Linked DNA regions of Shinella zoogloeoides. Each later gene encodes a partner of the first gene's protein in a complex. Links are inferred from orthologs where the notes say so. Each region holds a gene or a part of one and is shown on either strand. Other genes may lie near its edges.

Evidence for each region.
Region 2: the proteins of groL (region 1) and metK are in contact, whole or in part, in a cryo-EM structure (PDB 8P4O), measured with the Escherichia coli proteins. The link is inferred for Shinella zoogloeoides from one-to-one orthologs.

Annotation. Positions count from the first base shown.
Region 1 is NZ_CP132311.1:632,714-648,190, forward strand. What follows is about bases 7,262-10,242. They hold groL (chaperonin GroEL), read right to left. Parts: upstream 9,582-10,242; coding sequence 7,941-9,581; downstream 7,262-7,940. Other genes in these bases: Q9316_RS04045 (hypothetical protein), read right to left, coding at 7,262-7,466; groES (co-chaperone GroES), read right to left, coding at 9,638-9,934. In the rest of the region: Q9316_RS04020 (ATP phosphoribosyltransferase regulatory subunit), read left to right, coding at 1-991; hisG (ATP phosphoribosyltransferase), read left to right, coding at 988-1,683; Q9316_RS04030 (glutathione binding-like protein), read left to right, coding at 1,966-2,673; Q9316_RS04035 (NAD(P)/FAD-dependent oxidoreductase), read left to right, coding at 2,768-3,985; Q9316_RS04040 (bifunctional diguanylate cyclase/phosphodiesterase), read left to right, coding at 4,173-6,974; more of Q9316_RS04045, read right to left, coding at 7,020-7,261; Q9316_RS04060 (TIGR01459 family HAD-type hydrolase), read left to right, coding at 10,251-11,099; Q9316_RS04065 (bifunctional riboflavin kinase/FAD synthetase), read left to right, coding at 11,119-12,099; Q9316_RS04070 (hypothetical protein), read left to right, coding at 12,107-12,460; ileS (isoleucine--tRNA ligase), read left to right, coding at 12,734-15,477.
Region 2 is NZ_CP132311.1:40,995-56,336, reverse strand. What follows is about bases 11,292-14,137. They hold metK (methionine adenosyltransferase), read right to left. Parts: upstream 13,411-14,137; coding sequence 12,172-13,410; downstream 11,292-12,171. Other genes in these bases: Q9316_RS01090 (helix-turn-helix domain-containing protein), read right to left, coding at 13,607-14,026; trmB (tRNA (guanosine(46)-N7)-methyltransferase TrmB), read right to left, coding at 11,463-12,164; Q9316_RS01105 (DUF1150 family protein), read left to right, coding at 11,292-11,441. Outside these bases: Q9316_RS01165 (DUF805 domain-containing protein), read left to right, coding at 1-104; dapE (succinyl-diaminopimelate desuccinylase), read left to right, coding at 195-1,388; Q9316_RS01155 (hypothetical protein), read left to right, coding at 1,375-1,971; tRNA pseudouridine(38-40) synthase TruA, read right to left, coding at 1,985-2,728; fmt (methionyl-tRNA formyltransferase), read right to left, coding at 2,728-3,672; def (peptide deformylase), read right to left, coding at 3,713-4,237; Q9316_RS01135 (DNA recombination protein RmuC), read left to right, coding at 4,350-5,543; Q9316_RS01130 (ribokinase), read left to right, coding at 5,588-6,487; Q9316_RS01125 (methyl-accepting chemotaxis protein), read left to right, coding at 6,751-9,084; Q9316_RS01120 (hypothetical protein), read right to left, coding at 9,145-9,504; Q9316_RS01115 (nucleoside hydrolase), read right to left, coding at 9,504-10,445; Q9316_RS01110 (Hsp20 family protein), read left to right, coding at 10,629-11,051; more of Q9316_RS01105, read left to right, coding at 11,184-11,291; lnt (apolipoprotein N-acyltransferase), read right to left, coding at 14,172-15,342. UniProt on the Escherichia coli protein: Catalyzes the formation of S-adenosylmethionine (AdoMet) from methionine and ATP.

The DNA.
Region 1 (15,477 bases):
CTTCATGACGGAGAGCGAGACCGGCAAGAGCCTGTGCCTGCGCCCCGAATTCACCATTCCCGTCTGCCTGCGCCACATCGAGACGGCGACCGGCACGCCGAAGCGCTATGCCTATCTCGGCGAGGTGTTCCGCCAGCGCCGCGAGGGCTCGAACGAGTTCTACCAGGCCGGCATCGAGGACCTCGGCGAGCCGGATGTCGCCCGCGCCGATGCGCGCGCCGTCTGTGATGCCCTCGACGTGCTGGCCCGGCGCCTGCCCGGCACGACGCTCTCGACCGTTCTCGGCGACCAGGCGATCTTCGAGGCGGTGGTCGCGGCCTGCGGCCTGCCGGCCGGCTGGCAGAAGCGGCTGGTCCACGCCTTCGGCAATCAGGCGCAGCTGCAGAAGCTGATGGCCGACCTTTCCGATCCCACGCCATCGGGCGTCTTCGGCCCGGAGGTCGATCGCCTCGCCATTCTCGGCAAGCTCGACGACGAGGCGACGCTGATCGCCCATATCGACGAGACCATGGAAGCGACCGGCTATTCCACCAATGCCAGCCGCAGCCCGGCCGACATCGCAAGGCGCCTGCGCGAGAAGATGGAGCTCGCCAACACGCGGCTCGACAGCCGCACGCTCGCGCTGCTGAGGGAATTCCTGGCGCTGGAAGTGGACCTTGCCGAAGCGCCGCAGGCGCTTGCCGCCTTTGCCGGAAAGGCGGGTCTTGTGCTCGGCGAGGCGCTTGTCCGCTTTGAAAGCCGCGTTATGGCCCTGCGCGAGGCCGGCGTCGATCCCGCCGGCATCACCTATCGCGCCGCCTTCGGCCGCCCGCTCGATTATTATACCGGCCTCGTCTTCGAGGTCGGCCCGGCCGGCGACGCGCTGGTGCTCGCCGGCGGCGGCCGGTTCGACCGGCTGCTGACGCTGCTCGGCGCGAAGGAGCGCATCCCGGCCGTCGGCTTCTCGCTCTGGCTCGACCGTATCGCGAGCGTGAAGGGAGGCGCCGCATGACCATCACCATCGGCCTGCCCTCCAAGGGCCGCATGAAGGAGGACAGCTCCGCCGTGCTCGCCCGCGCCGGCTTCACCGTCACCGCCGTGGGCAACGACCGCTCGTATCGCGGCCGCGTCGAGGGCCGCGACGATATCGAGATCGCCTTCCTCTCCGCCTCCGAAATCTCCCGCGAGATCGCGGCCGGCACCGTCGATTTCGGCGTGACCGGCGAGGACCTCGTGCGCGAGGGGCTGGCGGAGGCCGATGCCCGCGTCGAATTCTGCGCCCGCCTCGGCTTCGGCCATGCGGATGTCGTCGTCGCCGTGCCGGAAATCTGGCTCGACGTCGACACGATGGCCGATCTCGGCGACGTCGCCGCCGATTTCCGCGCCCGTCACGGCCGCCGGCTCACCATCGCCACCAAATACTGGCGGCTGACCCAGCAGTTCTTCTCCGGCAATCACGGCATCCAGCTCTACCGCATCGTCGAAAGCCTCGGCGCCACGGAAGGCGCGCCGGCCTCCGGCTCGGCCGACATCATCGTCGACATCACCTCGACCGGCTCGACGCTCGTCGCCAATCACCTGAAGATTCTGACCGACGGCGTGATCCTGAAGTCGGAAGCCTGCCTCGTGCGCGCCCGCAAGCCGGAACACGAGGGCAACCCGGTGGTGGCGGAGGTGATCGCGGCGGTGCGCGGGGCACTTTGAATGATGGAGTGATCGCCGTCTTGGCGTGCCGCACCCCCCTCTGCCCTGCCGGGCATCTCCCCCTCAAGGGGGGAGATTGGATGGGGCACTGTCTTGCCCCGCTTTGACCTCGCCATGTGAATGACGTCGTCGCCTTTTGCCGATCTCCCCCCTTGAGGGGGAGATGCCCGGCAGGGCAGAGGGGGGCTTGGGATGCCATCCCCGACCGGAAATTTCCGCTCTCACCCTGACATCGCCCGGCGACCTGTCCTATCTATGAACTCCCACCCGCAAGGAGCCCTCATGTCAGACCTGTCGTCCTTCCCCATCACCAAGAAGTGGCCCGCAAAGAACCCCGGCATCATCCAGCTCTATTCGCTGCCGACGCCGAACGGCGTGAAGGTGTCGATCGCGCTGGAGGAGCTCGGCCTTGCCTATGAGCCGCATCGCATCGAATTCGGCCCCGACGGCGTGAAGTCCGCCGACTTCATCTCGCTCAATCCCAATGGGCGCATTCCCGCGATCGTCGATCCGGATGGCCCCGGCGGCAAGCCGATCGGCCTCTTCGAGTCCGGCGCGATCCTCGTCTATCTCGCGGAAAAGACCGGCAAGCTGATCCCGGCCGATCCTGCCGGGCGTTATGAAACCCTATGCTGGGTGATGTTCCAGATGGGTGGCATCGGGCCGATGTTCGGCCAGTTCGGCCACTTCCACAAGTTCGCCGCCGACAAGGTCGCCAACAATTCCTATCCCGTGGAGCGTTACCGGGACGAGTCCAAGCGCCTGCTCTCCGTTTTGGAAGAGCGCCTGAAGGACCGCCAGTGGATCATGGGCGACGAATACACCATCGCCGACATCACGACCTTTCCCTGGGTGCGCGGCGCGGATGTCTTCTATGGCGGCCGCGAGGCACTGGACTATGCGGGCTTCCCCGCCGTCATGGCCTGGCTGGAGCGCTGCCTTGCCCGCCCGGCCACGCAGAAGGGCCTTGAAATCCCTGCAAACTCCTGACGCAAACGAAAAATCCGGCGGCGCGGCGGCGCGTTGACGCCGCCCGCCGGGCCGCGCTACCTCTAGGACAAGACAAAGACAGGGACGGGACATCGTGACGGGAAGACTGGTTGTTGTGGGCGGCGGTCAGGCGGCATTTGCCCTCGTTGCCAAATTGCGCGCGCTGAAGGACGAGCGGCCGATCACCATTCTCGCCGCCGAGGCGAGCCACCCCTACCAGCGCCCGCCGCTGTCCAAGAAATACCTGCTCGGCGAGGCCGACCTCGAACGCCTCAAGTTCCGCCCGGAAAGCTGGTATCCGGACAACAATGTCGAGATCCGCCTGTCGAGCGAGGTGACATCCATCGACCGCGCGGCCAAGACCGTCACGCTCGATGACGGTTCGACGCTGCATTACGGCGTGCTGGCGCTTGCCACCGGCGCGACGCCGCGCCGCCTGCCGGCCGAGATCGGCGGCGACCTCGACGGCGTCTTCACCGTGCGCGATTATCGCGACGCCGACCGCCTCGGCCTCGAAATGCAGGAAGGCCGGCGGGCGCTCGTCGTCGGCGGCGGCTATATCGGCCTCGAAGCGGCCGCCGTCGCGCGGGGCAGGGGGCTGCATGTGACCGTCATCGAGATGGCCGACCGCATCCTCGCCCGCGTCGCCTCGCCGGCGACGGCGACCATCCTCAAGGCGATCCACAATGCCCGCGGCGTCGACGTGCGCGAGAAGACCGGCCTCGTGCGCCTCGTCGGCGAGAACGGCCGCGTGACCGGGGCGGAACTCACCGACGGTTTCGTGCTGCCCGTCGACGTGGTGATCGCCGGCATCGGCGTGACCGCCAACGACCGGCTCGCCCGCGAGGCCGGCCTCGAAGTGGCGAACGGCATCGTCGTCGATGCCCATGCCCGCACCTCCGATCCCGCGATCTTCGCCATGGGCGACTGCGCGGTCCTTCCTTTCGAGGGAAACAGGGTGCGGCTCGAATCCGTGCAGAACGCCGTCGACCAGGCCGAGGCCGCGGCGGCCGTCATCGCCGGCGGCGAAGCGCCCTATGAGCCGAAGCCGTGGTTCTGGTCCGACCAGTACGACGTGAAGTTGCAGATCGCCGGCTTCTGCATGGGCTTCGACGATACGTTCGTGCGCCCCGGCCAGCGCGAGGGCGCCGTCTCCGTCTGGTATTTCCGGCAGGGCCGGTTGATCGCGGTCGATGCGATCAACGACGCCAAGGCCTATGTGGTCGGCAAGAAGCTGATCGAGATGGGTCGCACGCCGGACCGCGCGGCTCTGGAAGACCCGGCGGCGGACCTCAAGGCGCTGACGCTCTGAGAGCGCGGAAATCCTGAAAGTTGAGTTCCGGTTTGGGCGCTGAATGGACCGGTTGTGATGGTTGCCTCTTTGTTAAGTATGACTAACGAAGACCTAGCCAGATTTAGCCGCGCTTTTTCCAATTCACTGATTTTTTAGGGTTATCCGGCTCATTGAGGTCAACTTGCCTCCCACCCGGTGTCCCTCAATGGTTCGCATCCTCACCTGCATCGTCGTCGAGCATGATCTTCGCCTTGTCCTGCTTGCGGCGCTCATCTGCTTCCTGTCCTGCTATGTGGCGGTGACGCTGGCGCAAAGGGCGTGTGCGGCAGGGGGGACGGCGCGCAATCTCTGGCTGGGCGCGGCCGGCACGTCGAGCGGCTTCGGAATCTGGGCGACGCATTTCATCGCCATGCTCGCCTACGATCCCGGCATGGTCATGGGCTACGACATGAAACTGACGCTCGTCTCGCTCGGCGTCGCCATCGTGGTGACGACGATCGGCCTTGCGCTCGCCACCTATGTCGCGGGCCGCAGCGCCGTCGTGGCGGGCGGCCTCATCATCGGCGCCGGCATCACCTCCATGCACTATATCGGCATGTCCGCCGTGGAACTGCCGGGCACGATCCACTGGGACGCCGCCTATGTCGCGGCGTCCGTCGCCTGCGCGGGCCTTTTCGGTGCGCTGGCGCTCCTCGCCTGCATGCGTCCGCAGCCCCGGATGCGCGACCGGGCGCTGGCCACGGTGCTGATGGCGCTCGGCGTGGTCTCCCTGCATTTCACCGCGATGGCCGCCGTGACGATCGAACCGGGCCTTATGCCGGTGAGCGATGATACGCTGATTTCGACGGGCCTGATGGTGCCGCTGATCGCGGTCGTCGCCTTCTCGCTGCTGTTCACCGGCCTGACGGCGGCGGTTTTCGCGCGCCAGGCCGAGTTTGCCGCGAGCGAGAGCACCCGCCAGTTCGCCATGCTCGTGCAGGGCGTCAAGGACTACGCGATCTACATGCTCGATCTGGACGGCCGCGTCGCCAACTGGAACGAGGGCGCCGAGCGCCATAAGGGCTACAAGGCGCACGAGATCGTCGGCCGGCATTTCTCGCAATTCTACAGCGAGGAGGACCGCACGGCAGGCCTGCCCGACCGGGCTTTGAAGATCGCCCGCGAGGAAGGCAAGTACGAGAACGAGGGCTGGCGCTACCGCAAGGACGGCTCGCGCTTCTGGGCAAACGTGGTGCTCGATCCGATCCACGACGCCGGCGGCATGCTGGTAGGCTATGCGAAGATCACCAAGGATGTAACCGAGGAAAAGGTCAATGCCGACCGGCTGGCCGAAGTGACGAAGAACCTCGATCTCGCCCTTGAGAACATGTCGCAGGGCCTCTGCCTGTTCGACAAGGACGAACGCCTGTTGATCGCCAACAAGCGCTACAGCGAGATCTTCGGTTTTCCGGAAGGCCGTATCCGGCCCGGCATGAGCCTGCGCGAGATCGTCGAACAGGGCGTTGCCGACATCTATGCCGCCGATGCCGATATCTGGCAGACGAAGGCGCGCGACGTCTATGCGCGCCGCCGCGCCGCAATCCAGGCGAACGACGGCGGAGCGATCGTCGAGCGGCTGCCGAGCGGGGTTTCGGTACAGCTGCGCTACCGCACGCTGCCGGACGGCGCCTGGGTCGCGACCTATGAGGACGTGTCGGAGCGTCTGCGTTCGGAGGAGCAGATCTCCTTCCTCGCCCGCCACGACAGCCTGACGGGCCTGCCAAACCGGGCGAGCTTCAACCACCGGCTCGAAACCGATCTCGACGCCGCGTTGCGCTCGGGCGGCAAGGTCGCGGCGATCGGCATCGACCTCGACAAGTTCAAGGAAATCAACGACACGCGCGGCCATGCGGCCGGCGACGAGGTGCTCGTCACGCTTTCCAGGCGCATGCAGGCCTGCCTTCAGGCGGACGAGACGATCGCCCGTTTCGGCGGCGACGAATTCGCGGCGGCAAAACGCTTCGAGGACATGTCCGATCTCACCGACTTCATCCAGCGCCTCGAAACCTGCCTCAACGAGGAAATCCGCATCGACGGCTACGATATAAAGCCGGGTGCGAGCCTCGGCGTGGCCATCTATCCGCAGGATGCCGACAATATCGAAGCCCTGCTCAACAATGCCGACCTTGCCATGTATCGCGCCAAGGATGCGCTGACGCAGACCGTCTGCTTCTACGAGGTTTCCATGGACGAAGCCGCCCGCAGCCGCCGCCTCATCGCGAACGACCTGTGGCAGGCCGTGGAGCGCAACGAACTGCAATTGCACTATCAGGTCCAGAAGGCCGTCCACACCGGCGAGACCGTCGGCTATGAAGTGCTGCTGCGCTGGCATCATGCGGTACGCGGCACCATTCCGCCGGGCGAGTTCATCCCGATCGCGGAAGAGTGCGGCGCCATCCTGCCGATCGGCGAGTGGGTGCTGCGCGAGGCCTGCCGCGAGGCGGCGACCTGGGACAACGACCACAAGATCGCCGTCAACCTGTCGCCGGTCCAGCTCGGCAATGCCGACGTCGCGGACCTCGTGCACCGGGTCCTCCAGGAAACCGGCCTCAGCCCGCACCGCCTCGAGCTGGAAATCACCGAATCGACGATCATCGGCGACAAGGAGCGCGCGCTGAACACGCTGCGCAGCATCAAGGCCTTCGGCGTCACCATCGCCATCGACGATTTCGGCACCGGCTATTCCTCGCTCGAAACCCTGCGCGCCTTCCCCTTCGACAAGATCAAGCTCGACCGCAGCTTCATGAACGAGGTGGAGGCGAGCCCGCAGGCGAAGGCCATCGTCCGCGCCATCCTGGCGCTCGGCCAGACGCTGCGCGTGCCGGTGCTGGCCGAAGGCGTGGAAACGCGCAGCCAGCTCGATATCCTTCTCGACGAGGGCTGCGACGAGGCGCAGGGCTATTTCCTGGGACGGCCGGTTCCCGTCGAGCGCATCCGGGTCGGCGAGGAGAAGAACAAGGCGGCCTGACGTCGTGAAACGACCTTCTGCCCTGCCGGGCAAAGGGGGGCTTCTCTACTGCCGCTTGAAGCGGCGTCCCGCCAGATCGATCTGGAAGCGCGGGAAGATGAAGACGCCGATGATCGTGCCGGCATATTTCTCTTCCAGGCCGGTCGATTCGCCCACGCAGAACACCGGCTGGCGCGGCGCGCCGTCGAGGTGGATGGTCGTCGAGAAGCAGAAGGACGATGAGGAGGAGGCCGCCTGCTCGAAGAGCTCCAGCACGCGCGCGCGATCGAGCGGCTCATAGCAGCGGATGAGGTTCAGCAGGCCGCAGGTGCGCTGCGGCAGGCCATGCGCCTGCATCGCCTTGTCCCCGAGCATGAAGAGCCCGTTGGAAAGGTCGCCGGTCCAGCGCTCCGTCACGCAATACTGCGTCAGCAGCTCGTTGTCGCTCTCGTCGAAGTCCATCGAACCCGGCAGGAAGGGCGAGGAGAGATCGGTCTTGATTATCTTGAACACCTACGACCCCAGGGCAGTTGCTCGAATTGGATCCGCACGCCCCGCCTTTGGGGGTGCGACACGCTAAAAAGCAGCGCTGGCTGACTCCCCCGAAGCCGGCCGAACCACTTTCTCATGTACTGAACTGCGTCCGGCTCCTACGGTGTGTATCGGATCGGACGTACGCGCAAAAACCGCCGCTGGCTCTCCGTCAGAGCCTTCCGGCGGTTCTCATGGGACTCAAGGGTTCCGTCAGCACACCGACTGTCATCGAAAGCAGGCACTGAACCCCGGGTGAATCTTAAAGTTCACTTGGAGCGCTTTTATAGTGCGTTTTGAATGCCATCAACGGCTTTTTGATAATTATTGTACAAATGGAAAAAATCTTTTCACGGTAACGATACAGGTGCCGCCGCGCCGCAAAACAGAAAGGGCGGCCCGAAGACCGCCCTTTCCGAACTGAACCGGATGGCTCAGACATAAGACCCGAAGGTCTTACATCATGTCCATGCCGCCCATGCCGCCCATGCCGCCGGGCATGCCGCCCGGTGCATCCTTCTTCGGCAGTTCGGCGATCATGGCTTCCGTCGTGATCAGCAGCGAGGCAACCGAAGCGGCGTTCTGCAGGGCGGTGCGGACAACCTTGACCGGGTCGACGATGCCGAGGGCGATGAGGTCGCCGTATTCGCCGGTCTGGGCGTTGTAGCCGTAGTTGTCTTCGTTCTTGTCGAGGATCTTGCCGACGACGATCGAAGCTTCGTCACCTGCGTTTTCCGCGATCTGGCGAACGAGGGCCTGGAGGGCGCGGCGGATGATGTTGATGCCGGCTTCCTGGTCGTCGTTTTCGCCCTTGGCGGCGATCTTCGTGGAAGAGCGGAGCAGGGCTACGCCGCCGCCCGGTACGATGCCTTCCTGAACGGCAGCGCGCGTCGCGTTGAGGGCGTCGTCGATGCGGTCCTTCTTTTCCTTCACTTCGACTTCCGTCGAGCCGCCGACGCGGATGACGGCAACGCCGCCAGCGAGCTTGGCCAGGCGCTCCTGGAGCTTCTCGCGGTCGTAGTCGGAGGTGGTTTCTTCGATCTGGGCCTTGATCTGCGCGACGCGGCCTTCGATTTCAGCCTTCTGGCCGGCACCGTCGACGATCGTCGTGTTTTCCTTGGAGATCGAAACCTTCTTCGCACGGCCGAGCATGTCGAGCGTGACGTTTTCGAGCTTGATGCCGACGTCTTCGGAGATCACCGTGCCGCCCGACAGGATGGCGATGTCTTCGAGCATGGCCTTGCGGCGGTCGCCGAAGCCCGGAGCCTTGACGGCAGCGATCTTGAGGCCGCCACGCAGCTTGTTGACGACGAGCGTCGCGAGGGCTTCGCCTTCGACGTCTTCAGCGACGATGACCAGCGGCTTGCCGGTCTGGACGACGGCTTCGAGAACCGGGAGCATCGCCTGCAGGTTCGAGAGCTTCTTCTCGTGGAGGAGAATGTAGGCGTCTTCGAGGTCGGCGACCATCTTTTCCGGGTTGGTCACGAAGTAGGGCGACAGGTAGCCGCGGTCGAACTGCATGCCTTCGACGACTTCGAGTTCGGTTTCGGCGGTCTTGGCTTCTTCAACCGTGATGACGCCTTCGTTGCCGACCTTCTGCATGGCTTCGGCAATGTCGAGGCCGATCTGCTTCTCGCCATTGGCGGAGATCGTGCCGACCTGGGCGACTTCTTCCGACGTGTTGATCTTCTTGGCCTTGGCCTGGAGATCCTTGACGACTTCCGCGACGGCGAGATCGATACCGCGCTTCAGGTCCATCGGGTTCATGCCGGCTGCAACGGCCTTGGCGCCTTCGCGAACGATGGCCTGGGCAAGAACGGTTGCGGTCGTGGTGCCGTCGCCGGCGATGTCGTTGGTCTTGGAAGCGACTTCGCGAACGAGCTGGGCGCCCATGTTCTCGAACTTGTCTTCCAGTTCGATTTCCTTGGCGACGGAAACGCCGTCCTTGGTGATGCGCGGAGCGCCGAAGGACTTGTCGATGACGACGTTACGACCCTTCGGGCCGAGCGTTACCTTGACGGCGTCTGCGAGGACGTCGACGCCACGCAGCATCTTTTCGCGCGCGGTGCGGCCGAATTTGACTTCTTTGGCTGCCATTGTGTGAACTCCTGAATGAGGTATCAGCGAATTTCGAAAGGAACGTTACCGGCAGATCAGCCGATGATGCCCATGATGTCGGCTTCCTTCATGATCAGAAGGTCTTCGCCGTCGAGCTTGACTTCGGTGCCCGACCACTTGCCGAACAGAACGCGGTCGCCAGCCTTGACGTCGAGCGCGATGACCTTGCCGGATTCATCGCGGGCGCCGGAACCGACGGCGACGACTTCGCCTTCCTGCGGCTTTTCCTTGGCGGTGTCCGGAATGATGATGCCGCCCTTGGTCTTGGCTTCGGATTCGACGCGACGAACGACGACGCGGTCATGAAGCGGGCGGAAGGTGGTGCTTGCCATTGTCTTATCCCTCGATCAAATGACACTGCGGATCGTGAACGGATCCGCCGGATTGATGTTAGCACTCTCCGTTTGTGAGTGCTAGCGATGCCGAGATAGGCGGCGGCGGCTTATGAGTCAAGAACGGCGCCCCTAAATTATTTCGGCCGGAATGGTTACCGCTGCCGCCAGATGGGAGCGATATCCCACGGCATCAAGGCAGCCCGATGAAATTTCGTCCGTTTCCCTGTGGATGGGGCAAAATTGCGGGGAGAGGCTTGTTTTCTTGGCGTCGCTTTGCAATGTCGTCCGGCTTATCTCGATACGGAAACCGTTCATGGCTCAGCGCATCCAATCCTTCCGCGACATCGCCTCACACTATGACGTGGTGCTTTGCGACGTCTGGGGCGTCCTGCACAACGGCGTCGAGGCTTTTTCCGCCGCCTCCGAAGCGCTGGCTGAAGCCCGCGCGGCGGGCCTGACGGTGGTCCTCATCACCAATTCGCCGCGCCCGCATCCGGGCGTCAAGGTGCAAATCCGCGGCCTCGGCGTCACCGACGACGCCTATGACCGCATCGTCACCTCCGGCGACGTCACCCGCGCGCTGATCGAGGATGCTCCGAAGAGGGTCTATTTCATCGGCGCGGACAAGGATCATCCGCTGCTCGACGGCCTCGGCGTCGAGCAGGCGGGCCTGGAGGCGGCCGACGTGGTGGTCTGCGCCGGCCTGCGTGACGACGAAGTGGAGAGCATCGAGGATTACCGCGCCGAGCTGACGGCGCTCGCCGCGCGCGATCTGCCCTTCATCTGCGCCAATCCCGATCTCGTCGTCGAGCGCGGCCACCGGCTCATTCCCTGCGCCGGCGCGCTTGCCCAGCTCTATGAGGTCCTTGGCGGCACCACCCGCATCGCCGGCAAGCCCTATCGGCCGATCTACGAGAAGTCGCTGGCCGAGGCGCGCGAGATGCGCGGCGCCTTCGACCTTTCCCGCGTGATCGCCATCGGCGACGGCATGCCGACGGACGTGCGCGGCGCCGAAGGCTTCGGCCTCGACGTGCTCTATATTTCGGGCGGCATCCACGCGCAGCACTATGTCGAGGCGGGGCGCACGGACGAGGCGAAGCTGGCGGCTTTCCTGGCCGAGGAAAACGCCCACCCGAAATGGTGGATGCCCCGGCTGCGGTGACGGGACGGAGACGGTCGTCATGACGGTATTTCACAGGAACGAGACGAAGCAGCCGCTGCCGGAGCACCTGCGCGGCGGCGTCATCGCCATCGGCAATTTCGACGGCGTGCACCGGGGCCACCAGTCGGTGCTGCAACGGGCGCTCGACATTGCGAGGGAGCGCGGCATACCCGCGCTCGTCCTCACCTTCGAGCCGCATCCGCGCACGGTCTTCCGCCCGGCAAGGCCCGTCTTCCGCCTGACGCCCGCGCCGCTGAAGGCGCGCATCCTCGAAGGCATGGGCTTTTCCGCCGTCATCGAATATCCCTTCGACCGCAGCTTCTCCGAAATCTCAGCGCACGACTTCATCCGCGCCATTCTGATGGACTGGCTGCACGCCTCCGAGGTCGTCACCGGCTTCGACTTCCATTTCGGCAAGGGCAGGGAGGGCGGCCCGGCCTTCCTGATGGCCGCGGGGCAGGACAACGGTTTCGGCGTGACGCTGGTCGATGCCTTCCGCGACGAGAACGCCTCGGTTATCTCCTCCAGCTTCATCCGCTCCCTGCTCGGCGAGGGCGCGGTCGTCGAAGCGGCCGGCCAGCTCGGCTACCGCTACACGGTGGAGGCCGAGGTGATCGGCGGCAAGCAGCTCGGCCGCACGCTCGGCTACCCGACCGCCAACATGCAGCTTCCGCCGGAAGTGGAGCTGCGCAACGGCATCTACGCCGTGCGCTACCGCCGCCCGGACGGCAGCCTCCATGACGGCGTCGCCAGCTACGGCCGCCGCCCGACGGTCGATACGGACGGCGCCCCGCTGCTTGAAACCTTCCTCTTCGACTTTTCCGCCGATCTCTACGGCGAGGTCTCCGCGGTGTCCTTCTTCGGCCACCTGCGCGACGAACTGAAATTCGACGGCCTCGATGCGCTCGTCGTCCAGATGAAGCGCGACGAGGAGGAGGCGAGGGCGCTGCTTGCCGGCGTCACGCCGCTGGGGCCGATCGACCGGCGTCTCTGTTTCTAGGCCTGCCATGGCAACCGCGCCGTGTCCCCTCTATCTCTTCCGGTCGCCCGGATTTGCGCCGTCCGGCGACACGGTGGTCAGCATCGCGCCGCTGGAGCAGATCGTCGCCGTCTTTGGCGGGGGTGGCGTTTTCGGTACGGACGGGCTTTCCGCAGCCTTCGGTGGGGCGGCCATCTTCAGAAACGATGCGACGGGCGCTGAGTTCGCCGGCGTCTGGGGTGCCCGCAATGCGTCGCGCTTCCGCCGCCGGATGCGGGAGAACATGGCCGTCGTGCTGTGCCGCGAGGCTCCCGACGCGCGGCTTGTCGTCTGGAATGCCGAAGCTGCGCGCCCTGCAAGAGGGCAGGGCGGCGAAGGCTGACATCCTGCCGGCCAAAGTGTCCGTTTCGCTTTTGCGCCCTTTTCAAACCGCCGAAAAGGCCGTAATACCGCGCGCATGATGCTCAACCGGCTGACCATCGATCTGCGAATTAGTGGCCCGGCCTTCCGCGCGCTCTGAGCGAGGCCGGAAGGTCCGGGATTTCGGGCGTTCTCGAAAGCGCCCTCGCCGTCATTGCCCGGTGCATAACAAATGCATTGACTGACACCTCCCCGCATGCGCGAAGACCCGCGCGACGAGACGATAGCCACACCCATGACCGATACGCCTGAAAAAGTCGATTATTCGTCCACCCTCTACCTGCCGCAGACGGATTTCCCGATGCGCGCCGGCCTGCCGCAGAAGGAGCCGGAAACGGTGGCCCGCTGGCAGCAGATGGGCCTCTACAAGAAGCTGCGCGCCTCGGCCGCCGGCCGTGAAAAGTTCGTGCTGCACGACGGCCCGCCCTATGCCAACGGCAACATCCACATCGGCCACGCGCTGAACAAGATCCTCAAGGACGTCATCACCCGCTCGTTCCAGATGCGCGGTTATGACTCGAACTACGTGCCCGGCTGGGACTGCCACGGCCTTCCGATCGAATGGAAGATCGAGGAGAAGTACCGCGAGAAGGGCAAGAACAAGGACGAGGTCCCGGTCAACGAATTCCGCCAGGAATGCCGCGACTTCGCGGCCGGCTGGATCAAGATCCAGTCGGACGAGTTCAAGCGCCTCGGCATCGAGGGCGACTTCGACAACCCCTACACGACGATGAACTTCCACGCCGAGGCCCGCATCGCCGGCGAACTCCTGAAGATAGCGAAAAGCGGCCAGCTCTACCGCGGCTCCAAGCCGGTCATGTGGTCGGTCGTCGAGCGCACGGCGCTGGCGGAAGCCGAAGTCGAATATGCGGACGTCGAGAGCGACATGATCTGGGTGAAGTTCCCGATCGTAGAAGGCCCTGCTGACCTCAACGGCAATTTCGCCGTCATCTGGACGACCACGCCGTGGACGATCCCCGGCAACCGCGCCATCGCCTTCTCGTCGCGTTATCCCTACAGTCTCTACGAGGTGGAGAGCGCGCAGAACGACTTCGGTCCGCAGCCCGGCGAAAAGCTGATCTTCGCGACGCGCCTTGCCGACGAGGCCGCCGCCAAGGCGAAGCTCACTTTCAGGTTCGTGCGTGACGTTGCGCCCGAAGAACTGGCCGGCATCACCTGCGCCCATCCGCTGAAGGACCTCGGCTACACGTTCCCCGTGCCGCTGCTCGACGGCGACCACGTCACCGATGATGCCGGCACCGGCTTCGTGCACACCGCGCCGAGCCACGGCCGCGAAGACTTTGACGCCTGGACCGCCAAGGCCCGCGAGCTGGAAGCGCGCGGCATCTCCTCGAAGATCCCGTTCCCGGTCGACGACGCCGGCTTCTACACCGCCGACGCCCCCGGCTTCGACGGCGCGCGCGTCATGGACGACAACGGCAAGAAGGGCGATGCCAACGAGCGTGTCATCAAGGCGCTGATCGCCTCCAACACGCTGTTCGCCCGCGGCCGCCTCAAGCATTCCTATCCGCATTCCTGGCGCTCAAAGAAGCCGGTCATCTTCCGCAACACGCCGCAGTGGTTCGTCTACATGGACAAGGAACTGGGTGACGGCACCACACTGCGCTCGCGTTCGCTGAAGGCGATCGACGACACCCGCTTCGTGCCCGCCACCGGCCAGAACCGCCTGCGCGCCATGATCGAAAGCCGCCCGGACTGGGTGCTCTCGCGCCAGCGCGCCTGGGGCGTGCCGATCGCCGTCTTCGCCGACGAGAACGGCGAGGTGCTGGTCGACGAGGCCGTCAACGCCCGCATCCTCGACGCCTTCGAGAAGGAAGGCGCCGATGCGTGGTTCGCCGAGGGCGCCAAGGAACGCTTCCTCGGCAACGACCACGACCCGGCCAAGTGGACCCAGGTTATGGACATCCTCGACGTCTGGTTCGATTCGGGCTCGACGCACACCTTCACGCTGGAAGACCGCCCGGACCTGAAATGGCCGGCCGACGTCTATCTGGAAGGGTCCGACCAGCATCGCGGCTGGTTCCATTCCTCGCTGCTGGAAAGCTGCGCGACGCGCGGCCGCGCGCCGTACAACGCGGTCGTCACCCATGGCTTCACCATGGACGAGAAGGGCGAGAAGCAGTCGAAGTCCAAGGGGAACGTCGTCTCGCCGCAGGACGTGATGAAGGAATCGGGCGCCGATATCCTGCGTCTCTGGGTCATGACGACGGATTACTGGGAAGACCAGCGCCTCGGCAAGACGATCATCCAGACCAACATCGACGCCTACCGCAAGCTGCGCAACACGGTGCGCTGGATGCTGGGCACGCTGGCGCACGACACGGGCGAGGAGATCGCCTATGCCGACATGCCGGAGCTGGAAAAGCTGATGCTGCACCGGCTGTCGGAGCTCGATGCGCTGGTGCGCGAGGGCTACGACGCCTTCGACTTCAAGAAGATCGCCCGCGCGCTGATCGACTTCTCCAATGTCGAGCTGTCGGCCTTCTACTTCGACATCCGCAAGGATGCGCTTTATTGCGACGCGCCGTCCTCGCTGAAGCGCCGCGCCGCGCTTGCCGTCATCCGCAAGCTGTTCGAATGCCTCGTCACCTGGCTTGCGCCCATGCTGCCCTTCACGATGGAAGAGGCCTGGCTGTCGCGCAAGCCCGATGCGGTCTCGGTCCATCTGGAACAGTTCCCGACGGTGCCGGCCGAATGGCGCAACGATGCGCTCGAAGCCAAGTGGGAGAAGATCCGCGACGTGCGCTCGGTCGTCACCGGCGCGCTGGAGATCGAGCGCCGCGAAAAGCGCATCGGCGCCTCGCTCGAAGCCGCCCCGGTCGTGCACATCGCCGATCCGGAGCTGCTGGCAGCGCTCGAAGGCCAGGACTTTGCGGAGATCTGCATCACCTCGGCCATCACGCTTCTTTCCGGCGAAGGCCCGGCCGACGCCTTCCGTCTCGCGGAGGTCGCCAAGGT
Region 2 (15,342 bases), 600 kb from region 1 along the record:
TCATCCCCGCCATCTCCTTCTTCGCGCTTTTCGCCTTCATGGTCTGGCCGGGCACGAACGGCGCGAACGATTACGGGCGCTATCCCAATCGTCCCAAAGACTGACAACGGCGCGCTTTGGCCGCGCGTGACAGGTCCCGAGCGATCGGATACATCTCGATTCTCCCTTTCCTCTCGTGTCGTGACCGCATGCCCATGACCTCTTCCGATCCGATCGAAAATCTCAGGACGCTCATCCGCTGCCCCTCCGTGACGCCGGCCGAAGGCGGCGCGCTGACGGCGCTTGCCGCCATGCTGGCGCCGCTGGGCTTCACGGTGGAGCGCATGGTGGCGCGCGAGCCTGGCATGCCCGACATCGAGAACCTCTATGCCCGCATCGGCAGCGAGGGTCCGCACCTGATGTTCGCCGGCCATACGGATGTCGTGCCCGTCGGCGACGAGGCGGCTTGGACCCATGCGCCCTTCGGCGCCGAGATCGCGAACGGCGAGATGTTCGGCCGCGGCGCGGTGGACATGAAGGGCGGCATCGCCTGCTTCGTCGCCGCCGTCGCCCGCCAGATCGCGAAGAACGGCCCGCCGAAGGGCTCCCTCTCCTTCCTCATCACCGGCGACGAGGAAGGCCCGGCCGTCAACGGCACGGTCAAGCTGCTGCAATGGGCCGCCGAGAAGGGCGAGCGCTGGGATGCCTGCCTCGTCGGCGAGCCGACCAATCCGGATCAGCTCGGCGACATGATCAAGATCGGCCGGCGCGGCTCCGTGTCCGGCACGCTCACCGTGCACGGCGTGCAGGGCCATGCCGCCTATCCGCACCTTGCCGACAATGCGGTGCGCGGCGTCATCGCCCTCACCGACGCGCTGATGCACCCGCCCTTCGACGCCGGTACGGAAAGCTTCCAGCCATCGAACCTCGAAGTGACGACGATCGACGTCGGCAATCCCGCGACCAATGTCGTGCCGGCGCGGGCGACCGCCCGCTTCAACATCCGCTTCAACGACACCTGGACGGCGGAAACCGTGATGGCGGAGATCGTGCGCCGGCTCGATGCGGCTGCGAGCGACGGGACGCTGCGGCCGGGACGCGAACCCGTCCGCTACGATCTTACCTGGGCCGAGCGGCCGAGCCATGTCTTCCTGACGCGCAACAACCAGCTGATCGCCTCGCTGTCGAGCGCCATCGAGGCCGCCATCGGCCGGGCGCCGAAACTGTCGACGACCGGCGGCACGTCCGATGCGCGCTATATCAAGGACTATTGCCCGGTGGTGGAATTCGGCCTCGTCGGCCAGACCATGCACATGGTGGACGAGCGGGTCGCCGTCGCCGACCTCGAGACGCTCACCGTGATCTACGGGACCTTCATCGAACGCTGGTTCGGCGATGCCGGGGCTTGACGAGGTCCTCTACTACCTCACCGGCATCTACCTGCTCTTGAAACAGAAGCAGGAGGGGTTCGGCTGGCTGGACCTGACGCTGCGCGGGCTCACCCGCTCCTTCTGGGCCTTCGTCTGGTGCCTGCCGGCCTTTGCCGTCATCTGGGCGTCCTGGCGGCTCTACTATCTCGCCAGCATGCCGGCGGAAACGCCGACCGGCCTCGTCTTCTTCATCAAGCTGCTGGTCGTCGACATCGCCGGCTGGCTGCTGCCGCTCGTGCTGCTCGCCGCGCTGGCGCGCCCGCTCGGCTATGGCAAGTATCTTGCGACCGTGGTGACGGCCAGCAACTGGATCGCCGTGCCCTTCGCCTATGCGGCGGCCATTCCCTTCGCGCTGACGCTGGTGCTGCCGACGAGCGCGCCCTTTGCCGGCCTGCTGCTCTACGCGGTCTTCGGCGCGAGCGTCGTGCTGCAGTTCCGCCTCGTCTGGATGTGCGTCGGCAAGCAGACGCTGCTGGCGGCGGCCATGACGGCGGTCTTCGTGCTGCCGCCGATGATCGTCGGGCAGGAATTGCAGCGCCTCCTCGGCACGCTGCCCGGCTGATTGCCGGAAACGCTCAGTAATCCACGGCCATGAAATAGAGCCCGTCCGGCGGCGCCACCGGACCGCAGGCCTTGCGGTCGCGCGCTTCGAGCGCGGCCCGCACGTCGTCCACCGTCCACTTGCCCTCGCCCGCCAGCTTCAGCGTGCCCGCGAAGGAGCGGATCTGGTTGTGCAGGAAGCTCTGCGCGGAGACACGCATCTCGATAAGCTCCCCGCTGCGCGTGACCTCCAGCCGGTCGATGGTGCGCACCGGGCTGTTGGCCTGGCACTGGGCGGCGCGGAACGTCGTGAAGTCGTGCCGGCCGACCAGCATCTGGCCAGCCGCGTGCATGGCCGCGTGGTCCAGCTCCTTGGCGACGAACCAGGCGCGGTTCGCTTCCAGCGCCAGCGGCGCGCGGCGCGAGATGATGCGATAGAGGTAGTGCCGCTTCACCGCCGAAAAGCGGGCGTCGAAATCGTCGGGCACTTCAGCCGCGTCGAGGATCGCCACGCGCTCGCCGGCCATGCCGAGATGGGCGTTGAGCGCGTTGCGGAGCGTGTGCCCCGCCCAGATGCGCGACAGGTCCGCATGGGCGACCTGCCCCATGGCGTGCACGCCGGAATCCGTCCGCCCCGCGCCGCGGATCGACACGGTCTCGCCGGTCAGGGAAAGGATCACCGCCTCGATGGCGCCCTGCACGGAATGGCCGTTGTCCTGCCGCTGCCAGCCGACATAGGGCGTGCCGTCATATTCGATGCGCAGGCGGTAGCGCGGCATCAGGCGAGGACCTCGCCGGCAGGAACCGGCGTGCCGCGCAGGAAGTCCGCCGCATCGAGCGGCTTGCCGCCGGCCTTCTGCAGGCGCACGAGCCGCACCGCCGCACCATCGCCGCAGGCGACGGTCAGCCGGCCGTCGAGCACCGTTCCGGCGGGTTTTGCGGTGGTCTCGCTGGAGCGTTCGCTGGCCAGCACCTTGACGCGTTCGGGCTTGCCGGCGACGGAAAGCTCGAACCAGGCGCCGGGGAACGGCGAGAGGCCACGAATATGGTTGTGCACGTCGCCGGCAGGGCGGGAGAAGTCGATGCGTGTTTCGGCCTTGTCGATCTTGGCGGCGTAGAGCACGCCCCCCTCGGCCTGCGGCGTCAGCGGAAGATCGCCGGCCTCGAGCTTTGCCATGGCCTCGGCCATCAGCCCGCCGCCGGCCTGCATCAGCACATCGTGCAGTTCACCGGCGGTCATCGTGTCGCTTATCGCCACGCGGCGGGTGAGCGCGACCAGTCCGGTATCGAGACCCTTGTCCATCTTCATGACCATCATGCCGGTCTCGGTGTCGCCGGCCATGATCGCGCGCTGGATGGGCGCCGCGCCGCGCCAGCGCGGCAGCAGCGAGGCATGGCCGTTGTAGCAGCCGAGCCGCGTGCCGGTGAGGATCGCTTCGGGAAGCAGCAGGCCATAGGCGACGACGACGGCGACGTCCGCATTCAGCGCACGGAACGCCGCGCGATCGGCTTCCTCGCGGAAATTGACCGGCGTGCGGACGGGGATGCCACGCTTCTCCGCGGCTTGCTGAACCGGCGACTTGACCAGTTCGAGGCCGCGGCGGCCGGCCGGGCGCGGCGGCTGGGAATAGACGGCGACGATCTCGTGGCCAGCGCTGGCAAGCGCTTCCAGCGTCGGAACGGAGAAATCCGGCGTGCCCATGAAGATGATGCGAAGGGCCATCGGTCAGCCTCCGTAGGGATGGGAGACGGCGGTTGCCGCCTCAGAGCGCCTTGCTGCCGCGCAGCTTGGCCGCCTTGGTGAACTTGCGGATCACCATTTCGCGCTTCAGCTTGGAAATATGGTCGATGAACAGCACACCGTTGAGGTGGTCGATCTCGTGCTGGAGGCAGGTCGCCAGCAGGCCGTCGGCCTCCGTCAGCCGTTCCTTGCCGTCACGGTCGAGATGCTTGACGGTGATCGCTGCCGGGCGCTCGACCTCGGCATAATAATCCGGGATCGACAGGCAGCCTTCCTCGTACACCGAGCGGGCATCCGACGTGCTGACGACCTCCGGGTTGATGAAGACGAGCGGCGCCTTGTCCTCGCCGTCCTTCGACACGTCCAGCACCAGCATACGGCGCGCAACGCCGATCTGGATGGCGGCAAGGCCGATGCCCGGCGCATCGTACATGGTCTCCAGCATGTCATCGGCGAGCTTCTTCACCTCGCTGTCGATGGTCTCGATGGGCTTCGAGACCTCGCGGAGGATCGGATCGGGAAGGATAATCAGCGGCTTGATGGTCATGCGCCTCCCTTAGCGTGGTTTTTTTGGGCTTTCAATCGGCTTCACCAGCCCTTCACTTCATTTGTTCACGTTATGATCTGGTTTCCGTCGCAATCCGTGTTATGGTCGCGGCATGATCGACCCCACTTTCGATACCCTGCTCCTGACCTTCCTCGCCCGGCTCGGCGGCCCCGGCCCGGCGCTGCTCCTCTTTGTCGTCACGCTTCTCGCCGTCTTCGGCTTCGTCTCTGCCCGCCGCAGCCATGCCCGCCAGCGTGAAGCCGCGGCGATCGCGGAGTTGCGCTTTGCCGAGCTACTGAGGGCGCAGACCGAGATGCAGGGACGCGTCGGGGCGATGGCGGAGGTCTTCGGCGCAAAACAATCCGAGACGAACCAGGCGATCAATGCGCGGCTCGACGGCCTGACGCAGCGCCTCGGCCAGTCGATCTCCGAGCAGACGCGCGCGACCCACGAGAATCTCAGGCGCTTGCAGGAACGGCTTGCCGTCATCGACACGGCGCAGACCAACATCCAGTCGCTGGCCAAGGACGTGGTCGGCTTGCAGGCGATCCTCTCCAACAAGCAGACGCGCGGCGCCTTTGGCCAATCGCGCATGGAGACGATCATCGCCGATGCACTGCCGCACGGCGCTTACCAGTTCCAGGCGCAGCTTTCCAACGGCGTGCGCCCCGATTGCACGATCCGCATGCCGAATGGTCAGCCGCCGCTCGTCGTCGACGCCAAGTTCCCGCTGGAGGCATGGAACGCCATGTCGGACGGGCGCCCGCCGGAGGCGGTAAAAATCGCCGCCCAGCAGTTCCGCCGCGACATGGAGACCCATATCCGGGATATTTCCGAAAAATACCTGCTGGCGGGAGAAACGCAGGACACGGCCTTCCTCTTCGTGCCCTCGGAATCGATCTTCGCCAGCATCCACGAGAATTTCGAGGGCGTCGTGCAGCGCGCGCATCGGGCGCGCATCGTCATCGTCTCGCCCTCGCTGCTCATGCTCTCCGTGCAGGTGCTCCAGGCGCTCCTCAAGGACCAGCGCATGCGCGAGCAGGCGCATGTCATCCAGGGCGAGGTCGCACGGCTGATGGACGATTTGACGCGGCTCGACGACCGGGTGCGCAAGCTGCACGGCCATTTTACCTCGGCGCAGAAGGATGTGGACCTCATCCTCACCTCGACGGAAAAGCTGGCGCGCCGGGGCGCGCGCATCGGAGAGCTTGAATTCGAAAGCGTTTCCGAGCTTTCCCAGCCGGTGGAGAAGACCGTCGAGAGCAGAACGGGAGCATTGCGGCTGAGGGTAGTTGACGAGGACTGACCGCCTCGGGCAGTGTCCGGCGGAAACGACAAGGGGCAGCTCTCATGATCACCGTCTTCGGTTCCATCAACATGGACCTCATCGCAACGCCGGAACGCCTGCCGAAGCCGGGCGAGACGGTGATGGGCAGCAGCTTCACCACCGCCGCCGGCGGCAAGGGCGCCAACCAGGCGCTTGCCGCCCGCCGCGCCGGCTCCATCGTGCGCATGGCCGGCGCCGTCGGCGACGACCGGCTGGGAAGCCAGGCGCTGGCGCTGCTCGCCGATGCCGCGGTAGACCTCAACGGCGTGCGCTCCGCCGCCGAGGCGACGGGCACGGCGCATATCCTCGTCGACGACGAGGGCGAGAACGTCATCGTCGTGGTGCCGGGCGCCAACGGCACCGTCGCGGAGGAAGATGCCAGGCGCACGGTCGGCGGCATGTCGCGCGGCGACTACCTGATGCTGCAGTTCGAGATCCCCAACGCCGCCATCGAGGCGGCGCTTGTCGCGGCCAAGCAGAAGGGCGTCACCTCGATTGTCAACATCGCCCCCTTCAGCGCCGACGCCCGGCGGCTCGGCGCCATGGCGGACGTGCTCGTCGCCAACGAGACGGAGTTCGACCTCTTCGTCGGCAAGGGCGAGCTTTCCGACGAGGCGCGCGAAACCACCATGCGCGCGCTCCACGCCGCAAGCGGCCAGACGATCATCGTGACGCTCGGCGCCGACGGCGTGATCGCCATCCGCAAGAACGAGATCTTCCGCGCCGCCGGCCTCGTCATCGAGCCGGTCGATACGGTCGGCGCGGGCGACACGTTCTGCGGCTATCTCGCCGCCTCGCTTGATGCCGGCCTCGGCTTCAAGGACGCCCTGCGCCGCGCGGCCGTCGCCGGCTCGCTCGCCTGCCTCAAGCCGGGCGCGCAGCCCTCCATCCCGTTTGCCGCCGCCGTCGACGCGGAAGTCTGAACGGCTCGGGCTGGAAGGTGCATCGGGCGTCGCATGGTTCGCGACGCCTGAAAATCAGCCGGTTGCGCCAAGAAGCGGCAACGAAACTTGGCTATTTATTAATGTTTTATCGGTTACTGAAGTCCTCAGACACCGCACCTTGAACAGGCGCGGTCCGTCTCTGGCGCTGGTCGCGCGCCCCGACCTCCATGATGGAGACCCCCGCAAACGAATGTGCCCCTTCGCGGCCATCCGCCGCGGGCGTCTCTCATCGTGAGGATTTCATGTTCAAGTTCCAGGCCAAGTCGCTCGCGACGAAGCTCATCGCGGTTACCGGCGGCACGATCGCCCTGGTGATGCTCGCCTCCAATACCGTTCTGATCGACCAGACGCAGAGCCGCGTGTCCGATCTCGTCTATACGCAGGCCGACACCGAGGCCAAGGCGATCGCCGCCGACATCGCCGCCGATATCGGCGCGCTGGCCGGCGCGGCGCGCGCCATGGGCGGCGTCATCGAGCAGGGCCATGCGGCCGGCTTCATGGACCGCAAGGCCGTCGTCAGTATCCTGAAGGCGAACACGGAAAAGAACAGCTTCGCGCTGGGTAGCTGGTTTGCGGAAGAGCCCAACGCCTTCGACGGCCAGTCGCGCGGCATGGCCGAGCAACTGGAAACCGGCACGTTCAAGGACGGCTCGTTCAACCCCTACTGGACGAAGCGCAAGGACGGCACGATCACGCTGTCGACCTTCGAATCCGACTACAAGGCCGAGTGGTATGCGCTGGCCGCCAAGAGCGGCAAGGGTGCCATGAGCTCGCCCTATCAGGAAACTTCCACCGGCGAGAACCTGACGATGGCCTCCATCGCCTATCCGGTCAACGTGAACGGCAAGATGATCGGCGTCACCGGCGCCGACGTCTCCCTGAAGACGCTCTATGACAAGCTGAGCCAGCTTCGGCCGTTCGGCGAAGGCCGTGTCATGCTGCTCTCGCAGACCGGCAAGTGGATCGTCGGGCCGAACGTCGACCTGCTTATGAAGGAATACGATTCGACGGGCGTCGAAGTGGTGAAGGAAGCGCTTGCCACCGGCAAGGTCGGCCATATCAAGAACCTGTCCTTCGATGAGTTCGCCGCCTTCGACCGCGTCGTCTACCCGTTCGCGCTGCCGGATATCAACACGACCTGGGCCGTCCTCGTCGACGTGCCGCGCGCGGCGATCAATGCGCCCGTCCAGGACCAGACCTATATGATGATCGCAGGCGGCCTGATCGTGCTCGCCACCGTGCTGGCAGGCCTCTACTTTGCCGTCCGCTTCTTCGTGCAGAAGCCGCTTGCCGGTCTCGTCAACGATGTCGCCACGCTCGGCAACGGCGTCTACACCCAGCCGATCGCCGGCCAGGACCGCTCTGACGAGACCGGTTCGGTCGCGAAAGCCCTGGAAGGCTTCCGTCACCGGCTCGCCGATACCAAGCGCCTAGAAGCCGAAGCCGACAGCCAGCGCCAGATGACGGAAGCCGAGCGCGGCCGCTCCGAAGCCGAACGGGCCGAATCGAGCGCGCTCCAGCGCGATATCGTCGCCCGGCTCGGCGACGGCCTTGCGCAGCTTTCCTCGGGCAACCTGACCTTCCGTCTCTCCGGCGATTTCCCAGGCGAATACGGCAAGCTCAAGACCGACTTCAACTCGGCGATCGCCAGCCTCGAAGAGACGATCCAGACGGTCAACGCCTCGGTCGGCAATATCGGCGGCGGCACCGGCGAGATCTCCAGGGGCGCGGCCGACCTGTCGCACCGTACCGAGCAGCAGGCCGCAAGCCTGGAAGAAACCGCAGCCGCGCTCGACCAGCTCACCTCGCAGGTCAATTCGAGCGCCGAGAACGCCCGCGTCGCCGCCAAGTCGGTGGAAACCGCCAGCAACGACGCCAGCAAGTCCGGCGAAGTGGTGCAGAAGGCAATCGACGCGATGCGCGGCATCGAGCATTCTTCGGGCGAAATCTCCAACATCATCGGCGTCATCGACGAAATCGCCTTCCAGACCAACCTGCTCGCTCTTAACGCCGGTGTCGAAGCCGCCCGCGCCGGCGAAGCCGGCAAGGGTTTCGCAGTCGTCGCCCAGGAAGTGCGAGAGCTTGCCCAGCGCTCGGCCAAGGCCGCCAAGGAAATCAAGGCGCTGATCAACACGTCCGAGGTGCAGGTGCGCGAAGGCGTGGATCTCGTCGGCAAGGCCGGCAGCGCGCTGGAAAACATCGCCGACCAGGTCATCCAGATCAACGGCCTGATCCGCCAGATTTCCGGCTCGGCCTCCGAACAGGCCGTCGGCCTCAAGGAGATCAACTCGGCCGTCAACCAGATGGACCAGGTGACGCAGCAGAACGCCGCGATGGTGGAGGAAACCACCGCCGCCTCGATGGCGCTGAACGACGAGGCCCAGACGCTGAAGTCGCTCGTCGCCCGCTTCCGCGCCGGCGCGGCCGCAATGGCCGCCCAGCCGGTGCAGCACACGGCCCGCCAGCAGGCCCAGCCGCAACGCGCCGCCTATCAGGCGCCGCGCACGACGGCCCGCGCCATGCCGCAGGTCGCCGGCAATACGGCGCTCGCGCAGGACGACTGGGAAGAGTTCTGAGCATCGCGCGAGACAAGCAGAAAGGCCGGCGTCACTGCCGGCCTTTCTGTTTTCTCAGAGTTATTTCGGCTCCGTCGGCTGCGCCTGCAGCCGCCCGCGGGAGCGCGACCGGGTGGCGCTCGCCAGCCGTTGCGACGCTTCCTTCAGCTCCAGTTCCGAAAAGAGGCCCTGATATTCGGGGCGCAACATCAGCGCTTCCATGGAGAGCTCCGCCTTGCCGGCATCGAGCAGCCGTTCAAGGCCGGTCGTTCCCTGCTTGAAGACGAGCTCGCGGGCCGCGGCGACGCCGCCGTTGAGAAGCACGAAGCGCCGCAGCAAAACGGGGCGGAAGCCGAGTTCGGCAAAGCGGTCGTAGAGGCCCACCATCTCCTTGTGGAAACGGCCCTCTGCACCCGGTGCGGCGTTGCGGTGCCCGCGCATCACAGGCGGCCGACGCGTTCGGCAAGCAGCGCGAAGAAACCGTCCGCATCGATATCCTTCATGACGCGCGCATTGTGCTTGCGGCCGGTGACCTGCCACCAGTCGACGACCGTCATGCCGACGGTGAGCGGCGAGGCGGTCTCGACCTCGACGTTGCAGTCGCGGCCGGAGAAAAGCTCCGGTTTCAGGAGATAGGCAATGACCGTCGGATCGTGCAGCGGGCCGCCATCGGAACCGTATTTTTCCAGGTCGAAGCGCTCGAAGAATTCCAGCATCTCGACAAGGGCGATGGCCGGGCGGCTGCCGATCGCGCGCAGCTTCGCAACACGGCTCTTCAGCGTCAGCACCTTATGGGTGACGTCGAGCGGCATCATGACGATCGGGATGCCCGACCGGAAGACGGCGGCGGCCGCCTCGGGATCTACATAGATGTTGAACTCGGCGGCCGGTGTGATGTTGCCGCCCTCGAAGAAGCCGCCGCCCATCATGACCAGTTCGCGCACGCGGCCGGCGATCTCGGGCGCCTTCTCAAGCGCAAGCGCGATGTTCGTCAGCGGTCCGAGCGTGCAGAGCGTCACCGTACCGGAAGGCTCGCGCTTCAGCGTCTCGATGATGAAATCGACAGCGTGCTGCGCCTGCAGCGGCATTTCTGGCTCGTGCAGTTCCGGCCCGTCGAGGCCCGTCTTGCCATGCACATGCTCGGCGGTCACCAGCGGGCGGGCGATGGGCCTGTCGGCGCCGGCAAACACCTTCACATCCGGCCGGGAGCAGAACTCCAGGATGATGCGGGCATTGGTGGAGGTGCGCGAAAGCGGCACGTTGCCGGCGACCGTCGTGATACCGAGAATGTCGAGTTCGGGGCTGCCGAGCGCCAGCATGATCGCGGCGGCATCGTCCTGGCCGGGATCCGTGTCGATGATGATTTTCCGTGGCTCAGACATGCCGTTCGTGTTCCTCTGAATCTCTTCGTCCTCAATCCCGCTTCGCGGGCGAAGCGGCGACTATATTTGCCGGATCGCCTTTCGCAAGCGTCTTGCGCCTTGGATCGGCAATCACCATATTGCAGCCATCGGGATGCCGAGGTCGGGTCCCGCCAAAGTCGCTTGAAAGCCAAGGACTAGACGATGACACGCATGACCCCTTTCACGAGCCCGCTGCTGCTCGGTTTCGACGCCATGGAAAAGACCCTCGAGCGTATCGCCAAGGGCAACGATGGCTATCCTCCGTACAACATCGAGCGGCTGAGGCCGAACGGCGCGCCCGAGCGCCTGCGCATCACGCTCGCCGTCGCCGGCTTTTCCGACGAGGAGTTGGACGTGACGACGGAGGAGAACCAGCTCGTCATTCGCGGCCGCCAGGTCGATAGCGGCGAGCGGGACTATCTTTACCGGGGCATCGCTGCCCGCCAGTTCCAGCGCACCTTCGTGCTTGCCGACGGCATGCGCGTCCAGGGCGCCGAACTCAAGAACGGCCTTCTCGCGGTCGATCTCGTGCGGCCCGAGCCGCAGCGAATGGTAAAGAAAATTAATATTTCCGTATCAGACTAGGTCATGAGCCGTTCCTGCGGGAACACCTGCCGGACCGTCTCGAGCGTAACCTGATCGCCTGACGTACCGATGGGCCATGGTGGCCATGGGCGTCCGGTGGCCGGCCCTGCCGGCATTGCCATGGAGGCAAAGATGGGACTGAAAACCGCAACCACCACCGTTTCGAAGGCAGACCTTGCGCATCTGGGCGCAGGCGAAGTCGGCTATATCCGCAAGATGAAGGCAGACGAAGTCTCGCGCGTCTTCCCGGAAGCCCCCGAGATCGACCCGAGCCTTGATCTGTGGGCCCTGTTCGGTGCCGACGGCACGCCGATCCTCCTGACCGACAATCGTTCCAGCACCTTCTATAAAGCCGCCGAAGACGAACTGCGCACGGTCAGCCTGCACTGATGCCCAAGATGCCGCTTTCCGTCAGAGCCGGCGGAAGGTGAGATAGGCCGACTTGCGGCCCTCGCGCTTGGCCTTTGCCTCGTAGCGCGTGCCCGGCCAGCCGGCAAACGGCGTCAGCCAATCGACCGCGTTTTCCGCGGTCCACACGAAAGCGGGATGAGCCCCGCAGTGCATAAGCGTCCAGTTGACATAGGTGTCGATATCGGACGCGAAGCAGAAGAGCCCGCCCGGCTTCAGCACCCGGGCAAAACGGTCCAGGTTGACCCTGGAGACGAACCGCCTCTTCCAGTGCTTCTTCTTCGGCCACGGATCCGGATAGAGCAGGTCGATCTGATCGATCGAAGCCGCCGGAAGCCAGTCCAGCAGCTCCGTCGCATCGTCATCGTAAAGCCGGATATTCTTCGCGCCCTTCTCCTCGACGCTGCCGATGAGCTTCGCCATGGAATTGACGAAGGGCTCGACGCCGATGAAGCCGGTGTCCGGCGTTTCCGTCGCGCGATGGATGAGGTGCTCCCCGCCGCCAAAGCCGATTTCGAGCCGGATGCGGGCGGGCGGGAAGCCATAGAGGGAGGCGATGTCCGCCGGAGCCGGGGTCGACAGATCGACCTTCAGCGCCGGCAGCACCGTTTCAAGATGCTGCGCCTGCCGCTCCCGCAACGGTTTGCCCTTGCGGCGGCCGAAGAAGGCTTCGCTCGCGCGGCTGCGGCGCTCTGCATCGGTCATGTCAGCCTCAGTTCTTCAATGCGTCCTTGAGAGCCTTGACGAGGTCGAGGCGCTCCCAGGAGAAGGAACCGTCGCGGCCGGACTTGCGGCCGAAGTGGCCATAGGCGGCCGTCTTGGCATAGATCGGCTTGTTGAGGTCGAGATGGCGGCGGATGCCCGACGGCGACAGGTCCATGACCTTGCGCAGCGCGGCCTCGACCTGGTCTTCGCTCACCTTGCCCGTGCCGTGCAGGTCGACATAGACCGACAGCGGCTGGGCGACGCCGATGGCGTAGGAAAGCTGGATCGTGCAGCGATCGGCAAGGCCGGCCGCGACGACGTTCTTGGCGAGGTAGCGGGCGGCATAGGCGGCAGAGCGGTCCACCTTGGTCGTGTCCTTGCCGGAGAAGGCGCCACCGCCGTGCGGGGCCGCGCCGCCATAGGTGTCGACGATGATCTTGCGGCCGGTAAGGCCGGCGTCGCCGTCCGGACCGCCGATGACGAATTTTCCGGTCGGATTGATGTACCACGAGCAATCGTCGGCGATCTTGAGATCACCCAGCGCCTCGCGGATATAGGGCTCGACGACCTGGCGCACCTTCTTGGAGTCCCAGCTCGCATCCAGATGCTGCGTGGAGAGCACGATCGAGGCGACGTCGGCGGGCTTGCCGTCGACATAGCGCACGGTCACCTGGCTCTTGGCATCGGGACCGAGCTTGGCAGCCTCGCCCTCGCCCTTCTTGCGGGCATCGGCGAGAAGCTGAAGGATGCGGTGCGAATAATAGAGCGGGGCCGGCATGAGCTCGGACGTCTCGCGGCACGCATAACCGAACATGATGCCCTGGTCGCCGGCGCCTTCGTCGCCCTGCTTGTCGGCGGCATTGTCGACGCCCTGGGCGATATCGGCGGACTGGGAGTGCAGCAGCACATCGATCTTCGCCGTCTTCCAGTGGAAGCCGTCCTGCTCGTAACCGATGTCGCGGATCGCCTTGCGGGCGGCAGCCTTGAACTTGGAAGGGTTGATGACGTCGTTGCCGTCCTTGTCCTTTTTCAACAGGGTCGGCGGCAGGCGCACTTCACCGGCAATCACGACTCGGTTCGTCGTCGCCAGCGTCTCGCAAGCGATGCGGACCGACCACGGGTCGACCTTCGACTTTACGGCTTCGCGGTAGACAAGATCGACGATTTCGTCGGAAACACGGTCGCAAACCTTGTCCGGATGGCCTTCGGCAACGGATTCGCTGGTGAAGAGGTAGCTATTGCGCATGCGGGAATTCCCCTCAAAGAAAATGGACACGCCGTTGTTATTCAACTCGCAATACGATGACAAGCACACAAGGACATAAGAATATCTTTATGTCTCTTGTGTGCCGGCAATTTACCACGACTGTCGCACTGAAGTTACAAATTCCATAAAAAACGGCCCCGAAGGGCCGCTTTATGTCCGTACCGGGGAAGACCGATCACTCGGTCTCGGCTTCGGCGGCCAGCGCCTTCACCAGGTCGACGAGCTTGCGGCGTACCTTGGGATCGCCGATCTTCACGAAGGCGCGGTTGAGCTGCAGGCCTTCGGAGGAGGAAAGGAAATCGACGACGTAATTGGAGCTCGATGCCTCGGCAAGACCGGCCTGGGCGTCCGCCTGTTCACCCGGCGCATCCTCGAAGAAGAAGGAGACGGGTACGTTGAGAATGCTCGAAATGTTCTGCAGGCGGCTGGCGCCGACGCGGTTCGTGCCCTTCTCGTATTTCTGGATCTGCTGGAAGGTAATGCCGAGGCTTTCGCCCAGCTTTTCCTGGCTCATGCCGAGCATGGTCCTGCGAAGCCGGATCCGGCTGCCGACATGTATATCGATCGGATTCGGCTTCTTCTTGTTTTCCATCATCACTTTCGTCCTAACGCGGAATGGCCCCACCCACCGGCACCCTTAATAAAAACTTAACGTCACGTTGTATGCGCAAACTCTGAAGGTCTTCACAATACAGGAGAACGGCCGGCGGCGTGCACTATGCTATTTTAGGGGTTTTGGGTCAATTCACCCTGTTTCTAAAACCAATGCGCGAAATGCCCGCGACCGCAAGGAGCACGCCGAGAATGATCGGAAAGGCCCATTCCTGCCACTTCACCCACTCCTCGGGCGCACGCCTTCCCGGAAGAGTTGCATCCACGAAGCCCGCAATATCGTAAGCCAGGCCCGAAACCACCCTGCCCCGCGCATCGACGATGGCGGAAATACCGTTGTTGGCCGCGCGAATCAGTGGCGTGCCGCGCTCGACGGCGCGCAGGCGCGCCTGGAGGAAATGCTGGTAGGGGCCGGGTGTTTTGCCGAACCAGGCGTCGTTGGTGACATTGAGGAGGGCAGCCGCCCCCTCAGCCGCGGCGTTGATCTCCGACGGGAAGATCGCCTCGTAGCAGACCAGTGGATAGAAGCCCTTTCCGGCGGCATTCAGAGGCTGATGCTCGCGCGCCGCCGAAAACCCGCCCGGCATCGCGACCGGATCGACGCCGAGGCTTTCGAACAGGTCGGCGAAGGGCATGTATTCGCCGAACGGCACGAGATGCACCTTATCGGCGGCGGCGATGATCTGACCCTTGCCGTCGATCGCGTAGATCGAATTGTAGTAGCGCGGCGCCTTGCCGGAACCGGCGCTTTCCGTGCGCACCGCGCCGGCGATCAGCACCTGGTCGTCCTCCAGCACGTCGGCGATGCGCACGAGCGCATCCGGATTGTCGGTCAGGATGAAGGGGATGGAGGTTTCCGGCCAGACCACGATGTCCGGCCGCTTGCCGCCCGCCTCGGGTGCCGCCACGCTCAGCGAAAGGTGTCTTTCGAAAATCTCGGCGCGCGCGGAATCATCGAGCTTCATCGCCTGGTCGATCACCGGCTGGACGAGGCGGACGACGGTCGTGTCGTTATCAGGCGTCGGCGCGATGTTGAGCGCGTAGTAGCCGTAACCGACATGCGCGGCGAAGAGAACCGCCGCCAGCGTCAGGCCCGGACCGCGACCTCGCCGTGTTCCAAGCAATGCCGGCGCGGCGAAGACGAAGACCGCGAGCGCGTTCATGCCGGCGATGCCGACGATGCCGGAGGATTGCATGAGAAGCGGCACCGGCATGGCGCCGTAGCCGACGGCGTTCCAGGGAAAGCCGGTGAAGAGCGTGCCGCGCAGCCACTCACCGGCCCCGAAGGCGAGAGCGAGG